DNA from 2 places in the Pseudomonas sp. FBCC-B1565 genome. Region 1 is predicted to be linked to the other one. Evidence: predicted binding sites of a transcription regulator. Region 1 holds the regulator's gene; the other holds the start of a gene.
The links. The regulator sigma-54, encoded in region 1, starts transcription at its own class of promoters, with help from an activator protein. The targets are predictions, from matches to a motif close to ANTGGCATNNANNTTGCTNT.
Positions count from the first base shown of each region.

Region 1 (9,624 bases):
GCCATGCCGGTGCGCATGAGCCAGGTGCTCAATGGTTGGGCGCAGCAGCTCAAGGCCAATATCGGGCATTTGCAGGACCTTCTGCCGAGTTTGCAAGCCCTGGCCCAGGGCGGTACTGCGGTCGGCACCGGAATCAATGCACACCCGGAATTCGCGGTGCGTTTCAGTCAGCAGTTGAGCAGCCTGACCGGTGTGAAATTCACCCCGGGCAAGAACCTCTTCGCGCTGATTGGCTCCCAGGACACGGCCGTCGCTGTCTCCGGGCAGTTGAAAGCCACCGCCGTGTCGCTGATGAAAATCGCCAACGACCTGCGCTGGATGAACTCCGGCCCACTCGCCGGCCTGGGGGAAATCGAGCTGGAAGGCCTTCAGCCTGGTTCGTCGATCATGCCCGGCAAGGTCAACCCGGTGATCCCTGAAGCCACCGCGATGGTGGCCGCACAAGTTATCGGCAACGACACGGTCATCACCGTCGCCGGCCAGTCGGGCAACTTCGAACTGAACGTGATGCTGCCGATCATCGCCAATAACCTGATCAGCAGCCTCGAGTTAATGGCCAACTCCAGTCGTTTGCTGGCGGACAAGGCCATTGCCAGCTTCAAGGTCAATGAGGCCAAGCTCAAGGAAGCGCTGTCGCGCAACCCGATCCTGGTCACCGCGCTCAACCCGATCATCGGTTACCAAAAGGCTGCTGAAATTGCCAAGAAGGCCTATCAACAGGGCCGTCCGGTGATTGATGTCGCCCTTGAGCACACCGACTTGCCGCGCAGTCAACTGGAAATCCTGCTGGATCCGGAAAAGCTCACGGCCGGCGGCGTGTAATCACCGACTCTGCTTTGGAGGCTCACCATGGAGCACTGGAAACGCACGATCGAACGGGCCAATCGCTGCTTTATGGCGGGTGAATTGGTTGACGCTCGCGAGGCTTACTTGCAAGCCCTGGCCCTGGCCCAAGTGCTGTTCGAACGCTGGGCGGATGCCGACGAAGCAGTGGCGGCTTGCGTCATTTCCCATCACAACCTGGCGGACCTGCACCTGCGGCTGAACCAGCCGGAAGAAAGCGCGGAATACCTTTGCGCTATCCACCAGCGTCTTTTGCAGACCATGCAGGACCCGCGCCTGAGCCCGCAGTTGCGGGAGGCGGCGCTGCGCCAGAGCAGCAAAACCTACGTCGAACTGTTGAATTTCATCAGCGATCACGGCGAATACCCTCGCACTCATCGCTTGCTGGGCAGTACTGCAGTGCAGCCCGCCACGCCCCACTACGGAGCCCATTGATATGACTTACACCCTGCCTGCCTTGCCTTACGCGTATGACGCCCTGGAACCGCATATCGATGCGCAAACCATGGAGATTCACTACACCAAGCACCACCAGACCTATATCAATAACCTCAACGCAGCGGTCGAAGGCACCGAGTTCGCGGGCTGGCCGGTCGAGAAACTGGTGTCCAGCGTGCAGCAACTGCCGGAAAAACTGCGCGCAGCGGTGATCAATCAAGGCGGCGGCCACGCCAACCATTCGTTGTTCTGGGCGGTGATGTCGCCCAAGGGAGGTGGCAAGCCCGAAGGCGTGCTGGGTAAAGCCATCGACGAACAACTGGGTGGTTTCGACAGCTTCAAGGAGGCTTTCACCAAGGCTGCGTTGACGCGCTTCGGCAGCGGCTGGGCCTGGTTGAGCGTTACCCCGCAAAAGACCCTGGTGGTTGAAAGTAGTGGGAATCAGGACAGTCCGTTGATGAACGGCAATACCCCGATCCTCGGCCTGGACGTCTGGGAGCACGCCTACTACCTGCTGTACCAGAACCGTCGCCCGGAATACATCAACGCCTTCTACAGCGTCATTAACTGGCCGGAAGTTGCTGCCCGCTATCAGGCCGCGGTGGCCTGACATTCACCTTCATAACAAGACCTAAGGCCGACTATGGGCACTGAAACACTGGCGATCAGCAGCGGACGAATGTTTCGTTATGCGTTTGGCTCGCTGCTGCTATTGGCAGGTACTGCATTGCTGGTGGCCCACGGGCTGGCCTGGCTGAACCTGGAACCGCGCATCCTGCGCGCCCTGCAAGGCGGCTCCATTTGCGCGCTGGGTACGGCGCTGGGCGCGGTCCCGGTACTGGTGATCCGGCGCATGCCGGTGGCGCTGAGCGACACATTGTTGGGCTTTGGTGCTGGGGTGATGCTGGCGGCAACGGCGTTTTCGCTGATCGTCCCGGGCATCGCCGCGGCTGAAAGCCTGGGGCTCTCGCCGTGGGGTGCCAGCGGCTTGATCAGCTTTGGCATCATGCTGGGCGCATTCGGGTTGTACCTGGTTGACCGCAAGGTCTCCGGTGCCAGCCCGGAAATGCTGATGGGCACGCCAGACAAGCCGGTGATCCCGCCGCGCATCTGGCTGTTTGTGTTTGCCATCATCGCCCACAACATTCCCGAAGGCATGGCGGTAGGCGTTTCCGCCGGTGGCGGCATGCCCGATGCTGACAGCTTGGCCATGGGCATTGCGTTGCAGGACGTACCCGAAGGCCTGGTGATTGCGTTGGTGTTGGCCGGGGCGGGGATGTCGCGGGTCAAGGCGTTCCTGATCGGCGCTGCATCAGGCCTGGTGGAGCCCGTATTCGCTGTGCTCTGCGCCTGGCTGGTCAGCCTGGCCGAAGTGCTGTTGCCTTTGGGGTTGGCCCTGGCTGCTGGCGCGATGCTGTTGGTGGTGACCCACGAAGTCATCCCCGAGTCGCGACGCAATGGTCACGAAAAACTCGCCAGCCTGGGCCTGTGCATCGGTTTTTGCTTGATGATGGTGATGGACACCGCTCTGGGGTAGGTTACGTCTACTGTAGGAGCAGGCAAGCTCGCTCCTACAGGGGGTTATTCACCTTCGTCGAAGTAATTGTTGATCAGCGCCACCAGCGCTGCCATCGCTTCGTCTTCCTGCTCGCCTTCCGTCTTCAAGTGAATCCTGGTGCCTTTGCCGGCCGCCAACATCATCATGGCCATGATGCTCTTGCCGTCGACCATGGATTCCGGTGTACGCCCGGCGCGGATCTGGCAGGGGAACTGCCCTGCTACGCCCACGAACTTGGCCGAGGCGCGGGCGTGCAAGCCCAGCTTGTTGATGATTTCAATTTCCAGAGCGGGCATCGCGGGGGTGTTCCTTTCAGCTAAGGTCGCGGTGGCGGACCTGGACGTTCTTGAGGGTTTGTTGCAGCACCTGGCCCAGGCGCTCGGTCAGGTAGACGGAGCGGTGATGGCCGCCAGTGCAGCCGATGGCAATGGTGACATAGGCACGGTTGCTTGCAGCAAAGCGTGGCAGCCATTTGAGCAAGTAGGAGGAGATATCCTGGAACATCTCCTCCACATCCGGTTGCGCTGCCAGGTAATCGGCCACGGGCTGATCCAGCCCGGACTGGTCACGCAGTTCCGGTTTCCAGTACGGGTTAGGCAGGCAGCGCACATCGAACACCAGGTCGGCGTCGACCGGCATGCCGCGTTTGAACCCAAATGACTCCACGAGAAACGCGGTGCCCGGCTCTGGCTGGTTCAGCAGGCGCAGCTTGATAGCATCGCGCAACTGGTAAAGGTTGAGGCTGGTGGTGTTTATCTTGAGGTCGGCGAGGTCAATGATCGGCCCCAGCAGCTTGGTTTCGTCTTCGATGGCTTCGGCCAGAGAGCGATGGGGGCTGCTTAGGGGGTGACGCCGGCGGGTCTCGGAGAAGCGTTTGAGCAGGGTTTCTTCGTCGGCGTCCAGGTACAGCACGTCGCAATGAATGTGCTTGCCCCGCACTTCCTCGAGCAATTGCGGGAATCGCTCAAGATGGCTGGGCAGGTTACGGGCATCAATCGAAACGGCGACCAGCGGTTGGGCCAGTTCGGTATGGATCAAGGCGCGTTCAGCCAACTCCGGCAGCAGGCCGGCGGGCAGGTTGTCGATGCAATAGAAACCGTTGTCCTCAAGAACGTTGAGGGCGGTGCTTTTACCCGAGCCGGAGCGGCCGCTGACGATGATCAAGCGCATGGTTACTGCCCGTTCTGTTCATCCAGGACAACCTGGTACAACGCCTCATTGCTGCTGGCGCTGCGCAGTTTGTCGCGTACTTCCTTGCGGTCGAGCATGCTGGCGATCTGCCGGAGCAGTTCCAGGTGCGCATCGGTGGCGGCTTGCGGGACCAGCAGAACGAACAGCAGATCAACCGGGGCGCCGTCGATGGCGTCGAAATCGATGGGGGCTTCCAGGTGCAGCAGGGCGCTGACAGGTGTTTCGCAGCCTTTGAGGCGGCAGTGAGGAATGGCGATGCCGTTGCCAAAACCGGTGGAACCGAGTTTTTCACGGGCAATCAGCGCATCGAAGACATCTTGCATCTCCAGATCCGGCACTTCGCGTGCGATCAGGTTGGCAATTTGTTCGAGGGCTTTCTTCTTGCTGCCACCCGGCACGTTCACGAGGGAACGGCCGGGGGTCAGGATGGTTTCAAGTCGGATCATGGGGGGAGAGTTAACGACCTGTACCTTGCATCAGGTGCAGATTCTTTTCCTTATGCTTTATGAGTTGGCGGTCCAGCTTGTCGTAGAGCGAGTCGATCGCCGCGTACATGTCTTCATGTTCCGCATTGGCGACGAGCTTGGCATTCGGTACGTGCAGGGTGGCCTCGATTTTCTGCTTGAGCTTATCGACCTCCATGATGACCTGCACGTTGGTGATCTTGTCAAAATGCCCTGCAAGCTTGTTCAACTTGCTTTCGGTGTACTCACGCAGGGGCTTGGTCACTTCCAGTTGGTGTCCACTGATGTTGACTTGCATACAGCTTCTCCTTCGTTGCCAGTGCATAAAGCGGCAGGCAAAGGCGCCTGCCACTGGAACGCTGTGGCCCGCCCGTCACATCAAACGCTTACGCTCGCTGGAAGGCGCGATCCCAAGGGACTCGCGGTACTTGGCGACGGTTCGACGGGCGACCTGAATGCCTTGTGCCTCCAGTAAACCAGCGATCTTACTGTCACTCAATGGCTTTTTCTGATTTTCCGCCGCAACCAGTTTTTTGATGATCGCGCGGATCGCCGTTGACGAGCATTCGCCGCCTTCGGAGGTGCTGACGTGGCTGGAGAAAAAGTATTTCAGTTCATAAATACCCCGTGGGGTATGCATGAATTTCTGCGTGGTCACGCGTGAAATGGTCGACTCATGCATGCCCACCGCTTCGGCGATGTCATGCAGTACCAGCGGCTTCATCGCCTCGTCGCCGTATTCCAGGAAGCCGCGCTGGTGCTCGACGATCTGGGTGGCGACTTTCATCAGGGTTTCGTTGCGGCTTTGCAGGCTCTTGATGAACCAGCGGGCTTCCTGCAACTGGTTGCGCATGAAGGTGTTATCGGCGCTGGTGTCGGCGCGGCGGACGAAACCGGCGTATTGCGGGTTGACCCGCAGGCGTGGCACCGACTCCTGGTTCAGCTCCACCAGCCACCGCTCGTTGTCCTTGCGCACGATCACGTCGGGGACGACGTATTCGGCTTCGCTGGACTCGATTTGCGAGCCGGGGCGCGGGTTAAGGCTCTGTACCAGCTCGATGACCTGGCGCAGGTCGTCTTCCTTGAGCTTCATGCGGCGCATCAACTGGCTGTAGTCGCGGCTGCCCAGCAGGTCGATGTAGTCGGTGACCAGGCGCTGGGCCTCGGCGAGCCATGGGGTCTTGGCCGGCAACTGGCGCAGTTGCAGCAGCAGGCATTCGCTGAGGGTGCGCGCGCCGATACCGGATGGCTCGAACTGCTGGATGCGGTGCAGGACGGCTTCGATCTCGTCCAGTTCGATATCCAGTTCGGGGTCGAAGGCTTCAAGAATTTCTTCAAGCGTCTCGTCTAGATAACCCTGATTGTTGATGCAGTCGATCAGGGTTACGGCGATCAGGCGATCGGTATCCGACATCGGTGCCAGGTTCAGTTGCCACAGCAGATGGCTCTGCAGGCTCTCGCCGGCGGAGGTGCGGGTGGTGAAGTCCCACTCGTCATCGTCATTGCTGGGCAGGCTGCTGGCGCTGGTCTGGTAGACATCTTCCCAGGCGGTGTCGACCGGAAGCTCGTTGGGAATGCGTTCGTTCCATTCGCCTTCCTCAAGGTTGTCCACCGTGGGGGCGGTTTCCTGGTAGGAGGGTTCCTGCACGTCGGAATTGGGTTTTTGCTCGATGTTATCGGCCAGCGGGTCTGCATTATCGAAGTCGTCGCCTTCTTCCTGGCGTTCGAGCATCGGATTGGACTCCAGGGCCTCCTGGATTTCCTGTTGCAGGTCCAGGGTCGACAATTGGAGCAGGCGGATGGCCTGTTGCAGCTGCGGTGTCATCGTCAGCTGCTGGCCCATTCTCAGGACTAGCGATGGTTTCATGGCAGGGGCTTAACACCTTATTCGCCGGCGCAATGCGCCATCCACGACAGGGCGCGTGAGCGCCAAACATAAGCAAATTATATGCCTGATGTCGGGTGCTTTGCCTAGAGCGCGGTAACAATAAAAATCCGGAGGTTTTCATTGACTCCCGCGCACCTTGGCGAACGCCGTGACACCACGGTGTTTACAGGCGGAACTCGTGACCCAGGTACACTTCCTTGACCAGTTCATTGGCCAGGATGGTAGCGGAATCACCTTCGGCAATCAGTTGGCCGTCATTGACGATATAGGCGGTTTCGCAGATATCGAGCGTCTCACGGACGTTGTGGTCGGTGATGAGCACGCCAATGCCCTTGGCCTTGAGGTGATGGATGATCTGCTTGATGTCGCCGACCGAAATCGGGTCGACGCCGGCAAACGGCTCGTCCAGCAGGATGAACTTGGGGGCAGTGGCCAGTGCGCGGGCGATTTCCACGCGACGACGCTCACCACCGGACAGGCTCATGCCGAGGTTGTCGCGGATATGGTTGATATGGAACTCCTGCAACAGGCTTTCCAGCTCCTTGCGACGGCCGTCACGGTCGAGTTCCTTGCGGGTCTCGAGGATCGCCATGATGTTGTCCGACACCGACAGTTTGCGGAAGATCGACGCTTCCTGCGGGAGATAGCCGATACCGGCCCGTGCGCGGCCGTGCATTGGCTGGTGACTCACGTCCAGGTCATCGATCAGGACACGGCCCTGATCCGCCTGGACCAGACCGACGATCATGTAGAAGCAAGTGGTCTTGCCGGCGCCGTTGGGGCCGAGCAAGCCGACGATCTGGCCGCTGTCGATCGACAGGCTGACGTCGCGCACGACCTGACGGCTTTTATAGGCCTTGGCCAGATGCTGGGCTTTCAGGGTTGCCATTACTCGGCCTTCTTCTTCGGCTGGATAACCATGTCGATGCGTGGACGAGGCGCGGTGACCTTGTTGCCATTGGCACGACCGGCATTAGCGATCTGTTTCACGGTGTCATAGGTGATCTTCTCACCTTCCGTGGAGTTGCCATCGGGGCTGAGCACCTTGGCCTGGTCAATCAGTACGATGCGGTTCTGCTGGGCGTGGTACTGGATGGTCTTGCCGTAGCCCTTCATCGGGCCGGTGTCGGTCGCGGACTGCTTCTGTTCGAAGTAAGCCAGGTTGCCCACCGAGGTCACGACATCGATGTCGCCGGTTTTGGTGCGCGTTAGCGTCACGGTATTGCCGGTGATTTTCATCGAGCCCTGAGTGATGATCACGCCACCGGTGTAGGTTGCGACGCCTTGCTTGTCATCGAGCTGTGCATCATCGGCCGAGATGTGGATCGGCTGCTGGCTATCGTTCGGCAGAGCCCAGGCGCTCACGCTTCCCAGTGCTGCGCCCAGGCCGAGCAAAATAGGGAGAGTTTTAACGAGCCTCATACTGTCCTCTTACGTTCGATAGCAGGTGTATCCTGCTTTCTTTCAAATACGCTTTCATTCCCTTGCCAGTCGATACACCGCCAGCGCCGTCGATTCTAACGTCTTGCTCGGTCTGCGCATATTGCTTCTGCGGGAATACGGTCATGCGACTGCTGGTAATCACCGTCTCACGGCTTTTATCGTCAGTGCGCGCAATGCGCACCGAGTCGATCAGTTCCACCTCGGTACCGTCCGGGTTGACCTCGCCACGCTTGCTGGTGACGTGCCATGGGAACTCGGTACCGCGGTAAATGTTCATGTCCGGGTTGGTCAGCAGGGTGACCTCGGTGGCCTTCACATGCTCGACCTTGTCCGAGGTCATTTCGTACTGCACCTTGCCGTCAGGCAGGAACTGCACACTTTTGGCATTGATGGCGTAATAGTCGATAGCGCCTTCGTCAACCTGCGCAGCAGGCTGGTCGAGAAAGCGCTCCGGGCTGATATTCCAGTAGCCCACCGCGAGGAACAGCGCGGCGATGACCCCGAATAACAGGAAGTTGCGAATCTTTTTGCTCAGCATAAAACGCTCTATAAGTAGGCGGCGTGTGCCGCTTCAAGGCTGCCCTGGGCACGCAGGATCAGCTCGCAGAACTCGCGGGCGGCACCTTCGCCACCGCGGGCGCTGGTGATGCCGTGGGCGTGTTCGCGAACAAACGCCGCCGCATTGGCGACGGCCATGCCCAGGCCTACTCGGCGAATCACCGGCAGGTCTGGCAAGTCATCACCCAAGTAGGCGACCTGCTCATAGCTTAGGTTGAGTTGGCCAAGAAGCTCGTCCAGAACCACCAGTTTATCCTCGCGGCCCTGATACAGGTGAGGAATCCCCAGGTTTTGTGCGCGACGTTCCACAACGGGCGTTTTTCGGCCGCTGATAATTGCCGTTTGCACACCCGCCGCCATCAGCATTTTGATGCCCTGGCCGTCCAGCGTGTTGAATGTCTTGAATTCGCTGCCGTCTTCGAGGAAGTACAGGCGGCCGTCGGTCAGCACGCCGTCAACGTCGAAAATCGCGAGTTTGATATTTTTGCCGCGTTGCAACAGGTCGCTGGTCATCTACATCACTCCTGCACGCAGCAAGTCGTGCATGTTCAGGGCGCCAATCGGGCGGTCGTCGCCATCAACCACCACCAGCGCGCCGATCTTGTGGTCTTCCATGATCTTCAAGGCTTCGGCTGCCAGCATCTCTGGGCGTGCGGTCTTGCCGTGGGGTGTCATTACCGCGTCGATGGTGGCGGTGTGGATATCAATCGTGCGGTCCAGGGTGCGGCGCAGGTCGCCGTCGGTGAAGACCCCGGCCAAGCGGCCATCGGCCTCCAGGATCACCGTCATGCCCAGGCCCTTGCGGGTCATTTCCATCAGCGCATCCTTCAGCAAGGTGCCGCGCTGGACATGGGGCAACTCCTCGCCGGAGTGCATGACGTTTTCCACTTTCAGCAGCAGGCGGCGACCCAGGGCGCCACCCGGATGGGAAAACGCGAAGTCCTCAGCGGTAAACCCGCGGGCTTCCAGCAGCGCTACGGACAAGGCATCGCCCATGACCAGCGCGGCCGTGGTGGAGGAGGTCGGTGCCAGGTTCAGCGGGCAGGCCTCGTGGTCCACGTGGACGTTCAGGTTCACTTCGGCGGCCTTGGCCAGCGTCGACTCCGGGTTGCCGGTGATGCTGATCATCTGGATGCCCAGGCGTTTGATCAGCGGCAGCAGGGTAACGATTTCGTTGGTAGTGCCGGAGTTGGACAGCGCAAGGATGATGTCATCCTTGGTGATCATGCCCATGTCGCCGT
Region 1 covers NZ_CP101438.1:5,584,946-5,594,569, reverse strand. The annotation lists gene NL123_RS25940 (class II fumarate hydratase) at 1-822, shown strand, start outside; gene NL123_RS25935 (DUF2753 family protein) at 850-1,278, shown strand; gene NL123_RS25930 (superoxide dismutase) at 1,280-1,891, shown strand; gene NL123_RS25925 (ZIP family metal transporter) at 1,925-2,818, shown strand; gene NL123_RS25920 (HPr family phosphocarrier protein) at 2,863-3,135, opposite strand; gene rapZ (RNase adapter RapZ) at 3,152-4,009, opposite strand; gene ptsN (PTS IIA-like nitrogen regulatory protein PtsN) at 4,012-4,476, opposite strand; gene hpf (ribosome hibernation-promoting factor, HPF/YfiA family) at 4,487-4,792, opposite strand; gene NL123_RS25900 (RNA polymerase factor sigma-54) at 4,868-6,361, opposite strand; gene lptB (LPS export ABC transporter ATP-binding protein) at 6,546-7,271, opposite strand; gene lptA (lipopolysaccharide transport periplasmic protein LptA) at 7,271-7,804, opposite strand; gene lptC (LPS export ABC transporter periplasmic protein LptC) at 7,791-8,363, opposite strand; gene NL123_RS25880 (KdsC family phosphatase) at 8,372-8,896, opposite strand; gene NL123_RS25875 (KpsF/GutQ family sugar-phosphate isomerase) at 8,897-9,624, opposite strand, start outside.

Region 2 (6,180 bases), 1.3 Mb from region 1:
TGATGCAGGAAGGCCTGTCGCGTAACGCCGACGTGGCGTCGGCCCTGGCGCGTATTGACGAGCAAAGCCGCTCGGCCGGTCAGCAGTTTGCTGCGATTACCACCGCCACCCAGGAACAGAGCAGCACCGCGACCTTGCTCAGCAGTAACCTGCAGAGCATTGCGCTGGCCAACAGCGAGCAGCGGGAAGTGGTGTCGAACCTGGCGATCACCGCCAAGGAACTCGAAACCCTGGCGGCGGGCTTGCGGCATGAGGTGGACCGGTTTCGTTGAGGCCTAGCGATCGCCCAGGCCAGGGTCAACGCGCTTGCCGATGTCCTTCAGGCGCGCCAGTTGGTCGACCATGCCGGGGGCTTCGTCCATGCTGGTGACGAAGGTCCACAGGTAGGTCATGACCGCGTAGATATGGCCAGCCTTGACCGCGGGTGACAGCGCCAATTGGCTGATGGCGACCACAAACAGCAAGGCGGCCAGCGTACCCAGAAACAGGTACGCAGCCGCCTCACGATCCGACAGCCAGATGCGCAGGCGTGAAAGCACTTGGTAGTGGCGCCGCAGGGTCGGTGCGCCGACCTTTTCCACCAGGCCGATTTCTTTTTCCAGCCGGTTGTTCAGCCGTTCATGCAGCTCCTGGTTGCGCCGGGCAAAGCGTGGCAACAACGTGATGCACAGCACCAGTGCGCCCAGGCACGCCAGGCCTACCCAGGGCTCGATCACGATCAACATCACCGCCGCGCCGATAATCGACACCAGCGCCGTGGCAATGATCGGTACATGCTTTTCAAAGAAGTCGACGAACTCCCGGGCGAGCACCACCCGTGCCGCCGATTTCGACGTGCTGTGGTTCTGCAGGCGTTGATTGAGGATCACCGGCACCGCCAGATCGGCGTAGATCCGTGTGAAGGTCCGCGTATCCAACGCCCGCCGCGCCGCGCCGACCACCCAGAATGCCAGGACCACGGCGGCGTAGAACAGCGCGTTGCTGGCGTCGCCACGGATGATCGCGTCCACCGCAAACCCGGCAAACAACGGGTAGGCCAGCAGCAGCGCGTTCTCCAGCGCGACCAGCGACAGCGTGGCAAACAGCTTGCCCGGATAGGCTTTGGCAATGGCCTTGAGCGTCTGGCCGGCGGATTGCTGGCCGATTTTCCGGCTTTCTTCGATCAGGATTTGAGGTGTGGCGGATGACATGGGGTGCACCAAAGGAGTGATAGACGCTATTATTGAGCGACTGCTCAAGTATCCTTGAGCGATCGCTCAAAAAGCAAGCGCCGCTTATCTGCCGGTGCCTGGAAGGAATTGCCCATGTCGCGTATCGACCGTAAAGACCAGATCATCGCCGCCGCCCTTGAGCTGTTTCGCAGCAAGGGTTTTGCCGATGTGTCCACCCGCGACCTGGCCGAACATGCCGGCCTGTCCCGCAGCCATGTCTATCACTACTTCAGCGACTGGAAGGAACTGCGCCGCGAAGCCTTCGTGCGGTTTGCCAACGAACAGTTGGACGAAGTGCGCGCGCCCCTGGCAGAAGCAGCGCCCCTGGACGCCTTTGTGGGTTTTTTGCGTGACTGCCTGCCAAGCACCGCTGATGCAGGGTGGGCACTGTGGCTGGATGCTTGGGACGAAGCGATGCAGGACCCGGAAATGGCCCAGGCTTACCTGGCGATCAACGCCCAATGGCAAGGCATGCTCGCCGAGGTGATCGAGCGGGGTGTGGCTGCCAATGTCCTGCGTTGTGACTCGCCACAACGCGCTGCCCGCCAGATCTTTGCCGTGGCGATGGGCTATGCCGACGACCTGATGCTCAAACCCTCCATGGAGTCGGCGGAAGCGGCCTTGGATGAAGTGATGGAAGTGGCGCGCCTGCTGTTGGACTTCCCAGAGGCACCCTAGCCGACGGCCGCGGGCCGATACTGCAACGCTTCCGCCAAGTGCGGTCGAGTAATGCTCTCGGCGTGCTCAAGGTCGGCCAGGGTACGCGCCACTTTGAGCAGGCGATGGGCAGCGCGCAGGGATAGTGTCAGCCGTTCACAGGCGGTTTCCAGCCAGCCTTCATCGGTCTTCGTCAGCTTGCAGTGCTTGCGCAGCCCCGGCAGATCAAGGAACGCATTTGCACAGCCCTGGCGTTGCTGTTGGCGATCGCGGGCCTGGGCGACCCGTGCCGATGCCTCGGCGGTGTTATCGCCCGCCTGCTGGGTTGGGTTCAATGCGGTGGTTTCTCGCGCCACAGTGAGGTGCAAATCAATACGGTCCAACAAGGGGCCGGAGAGCTTGTTGCGATAGCGCTGAATCTGCTCCGGCGTGCAGCGACAACGCCCGCTGGGTTCGCCCATGTACCCGCAAGGGCAGGGGTTCATGGCGGCTACCAGTTGGAAGCGGGCCGGGAAGCTGACGCGATCGCGGGCGCGGGAGATGACGATGTGACCCGATTCCAGAGGCTCGCGCAGCACCTCCAGCACCTTGCGGTCGAACTCAGGCAACTCATCGAGGAACAGCACGCCGTGATGGGCCAGGGTAATTTCCCCCGGCTGCGGTTTCGACCCGCCGCCCACCAATGCCGGACCTGAGGCAGAGTGGTGCGGCTGGCGAAACGGTCGGTGTGGCCAGTGACTCAGCGGCGCAAGGCTGACGACCGACTGGATCGCCGCCACTTCCAGGGCTTCCTGCTCGCTCAACGGCGGCAACAAACCCGGCAGGCGACTGGCGAGCAAGGTCTTGCCGGTGCCGGGCGGGCCGCTGAACAGCAGGTTATGCGCGCCCGCCGCTGCAATCAGCAATGCGCGCTTGGCGGCGAGCTGGCCCTGTACTTCGCTCAGGTCCGGGTATGGCTTGTTCAGGTACAGCAAGCCGTCGGATTTGTAGGGTTCTATAGGCTGATGCCCATTCAGGTGCGCCACCACCTGCAGCAAATGATCCACCGCGATCACCTTCAACCCCGAGGCCAGGCACGCTTCCTCGGCATTCGCCCGAGGCACTATCACGGTGCGCCCGGCCTTGCGCGCCGCCAATGCCGCAGGCAACACGCCTTTCACTGCGCGCACCTCGCCGGACAGCGCCAATTCTCCCAGACATTCCACGTCGTCGAGCAGCAAGGCTGGCACCTGCACGCTGGCCGCCAGGATGCCCAACGCAATCGCCAAGTCAAAGCGCCCGCCGTCCTTGGGCAGGTCGGCGGGCGCCAGGTTGAGGGTGATGCGTCGGGCGGGGTATTGCAGGGCGGAGTTGAGAATGGCGCTACGCACCCGGTCCTTGCTTTCCTTGACGGCTGTTTCCGGCAAGCCGACGAGTGTCAGGGACGGCAAACCATTGGCCATGTGCACTTCGACGGTGACGGCAGGCGCTTCGACGCCGATCTGGGCGCGGCTGTGGACGATGGCGAGGGACATGCTCGTTCCTTGAAAAGAGGGCCGCTTCCTGCGGGTTTTTCAAGGGTAGACGAGGTGGGGAAATGCGAGGCGAGGGAGGTTTTACAGAACGTATCCAGAGTCGTTCGCAGCGCTTTATGTGGGAGCAGGCAAGCCAGCTCCCACACTGACCGCGTTTATTCAGCAGAGGGCGGCGTCAACCTAGCTTCCAACTCCGCTACCTTCGCCTCCAGGCTCTCCAACCGCGCCCGCGTGCGGGCCAGCACCACCATCTGGCTATCAAACTCTTCCCGGCTCACCAGGTCGAGCTTGCTGAAGCCGCTTTGCAGCAGCGCCTTGAACTGGCTTTCGATTTCATTGCGGGGCAGCGGGGTGTCGCCGCTGAACAGGCGAGAGGCGTGGCCGCTCAGGGCGTCGAGGAGGTCTTTGGGCGCGAGCATGGGAAATATTCCGGAAAACTGTTGGCCGGCAGTGTATCACGCAGCGTCTATAGTCTTTTCCGTGGCGGCGAGCGCACGCTTTTCGCGCAGCGGGCCGGGCGGTGGCGCACTGTTTTTGTGCGCATTGCCGCCATCAAAAAGCCCCGCAGTTGGGAGAAAGTGGGCAAAGGACTGATTTCAGTGATTTTTACGGAGCTGGCAAGGTTTCTGCTTAGACGATCATGACCCATGCACTGATGCAGTCGCTGTGACGAATGCAGTGCGCCGACGGATCAGGGGTACAGGTTTCGTCACCAGTGGTTCGCTGGCGTCGCAACGGCAAATGCCGAGGCGACGACGCGTTACAAAGCCAGGCACTGCGCTTAGACTTGAGACGGGTTTGTTTTCCTGGGGCAAGTCCACCAATTCGGGAGAGAGTTTTCATGAAGCTAGTCACTGCCATCATCAAGCCGTTCAAGTTGGACGATGTACGCGAGTCGTTGTCCGAGATCGGCGTGCAGGGCATTACCGTTACTGAGGTCAAAGGCTTCGGTCGGCAGAAGGGTCACACCGAGCTGTATCGCGGCGCGGAATACGTAGTCGATTTCCTGCCGAAGGTGAAGATTGATGTCGCCATTGACGACAAGGATCTTGACCGGGTTATCGAGGCGATAACCAAGGCTGCCAACACCGGCAAGATTGGTGACGGCAAGATCTTCGTGGTCAATCTGGAACAGGCTATTCGCATCCGTACCGGCGAAACCGATACCGACGCAATCTAAGCCGCCAAACCCCAACGCCCCAGGAGAAAACAATATGACTCTGCGTAAATTCGCAGGGCTCGGAGCCCTGTTGTCCATCGTAATGCCAAGCCTGGCCATGGCGGCAGACGAAGTGGCGGCTCCAGTCCTCAATTCCGGCGACACGGCGTGGATGCTCACATCCACCGCGCTGGTGCTGTTCATGACCATTCCAGGCCTGGCGCTGTTCTACGGCGGCATGGTGCGCTCCAAAAACATTCTTTCCGTGATGATGCAGTGCTTCGCCATCACCGGCCTGATCACCATCCTGTGGTTCGTGTACGGCTACAGCATGGCGTTCGACACCACCGGGATGGAAGCGGGCGTCGTCAACTTCAACTCGTTCGTGGGCGGTTTGTCCAAGTTGTTCCTCGCGGGTGTGACCCCGGCGAGCATCACCGGCCCTGCGGCGCTGTTCCCTGAGGCGGTGTTCGTCACCTTCCAGATGACCTTCGCCATCATCACCCCGGCGCTGATCGTCGGTGCGTTCGCCGAGCGTATGAAGTTCTCCGCGATGCTGATCTTCATGGGCGTCTGGTTCACCCTGGTGTATGCGCCGATTGCCCACATGGTGTGGGGCGGTCCGGGTTCGTTGCTGGGTGACTGGGGAGTGCTCGACTTCGCTGGCGGCACCGTGGTGCACATCAACGCCGGTGTGGCTGGCCTGGTGGCGTGCATCGTGCTCGGCAAGCGTAAAGGCTTTCCGACCACCCCGATGGCACCGCACAATCTCGGTTACACCCTGATCGGCGCGGCGATGCTGTGGATCGGCTGGTTCGGCTTCAACGCCGGCTCTGCCGCTGCGGCCAACGGCACTGCCGGCATGGCGATGCTGGTCACCCAGATCGCTACCGCTGCTGCGGCGCTGGGCTGGATGTTCGCCGAGTGGATCACTCACGGTAAGCCAAGCGCACTGGGCATCGCCTCGGGTGTGGTGGCGGGCCTGGTGGCAATCACTCCGGCTGCTGGCACCGTAGGCCCAATGGGCGCCCTGGTGATCGGCCTGGTCGCCGGTGTGATCTGCTTCTTCTGCGCCACCAGCCTCAAGCGCAAGCTGGGTTACGACGACTCCCTGGACGCATTCGGTGTGCACGGTATCGGCGGTATCGTCGGTGCGATCCTCACCGGTGTGTTCGCAGCCCCAGCACTGGGCGGCTTCGGCACGGTGACTGACGTGGCTGCACAGGTCTGGATCCAGGCCAAAGGCGTCGGCTTCACGGTGATCTACACCGCTATCGTGACGTTCATCATCCTCAAGGTGCTGGACATGGTCATGGGCCTGCGGGTGACCGAAGAGGAAGAGGCGGTCGGCCTCGACCTGGCGCAACACAACGAACGCGGCTACAACTTGTAAGTACGCGAAAAAAAGATGCCCGGCTTGCCGGGCATTTTTTTGCCTGGTGTTTGTCAGTCGTAACACGCTGTAGCGGTTTTTAAGCGATGTTTGTGATGGGATGCACACGGCACTTTTCCGCATGCCAATGTCTTACAGGCATGTAGGCGTATTCGGCACTTTGTTTTTTCCCTGAGCGCGCTAGAATGCGCGCCGATGGGCGGAGAACTGTATGTGGCAACAGACCCTGATTACCCTGCGGGCCAA
Region 2 covers NZ_CP101438.1:238,414-244,593, forward strand. The annotation lists gene NL123_RS00995 (methyl-accepting chemotaxis protein) at 1-272, shown strand, start outside; gene NL123_RS01000 (ABC transporter six-transmembrane domain-containing protein) at 276-1,190, opposite strand; gene NL123_RS01005 (TetR/AcrR family transcriptional regulator) at 1,305-1,889, shown strand; gene NL123_RS01010 (YifB family Mg chelatase-like AAA ATPase) at 1,886-3,382, opposite strand; gene NL123_RS01015 (accessory factor UbiK family protein) at 3,538-3,801, opposite strand; gene glnK (P-II family nitrogen regulator) at 4,224-4,562, shown strand; gene NL123_RS01025 (ammonium transporter) at 4,597-5,934, shown strand; gene NL123_RS01030 (secondary thiamine-phosphate synthase enzyme YjbQ) at 6,146-6,180, shown strand, end outside.
Region 2: the regulator sigma-54 is predicted to act here: its motif matches at 3,996-4,015, upstream of glnK (P-II family nitrogen regulator).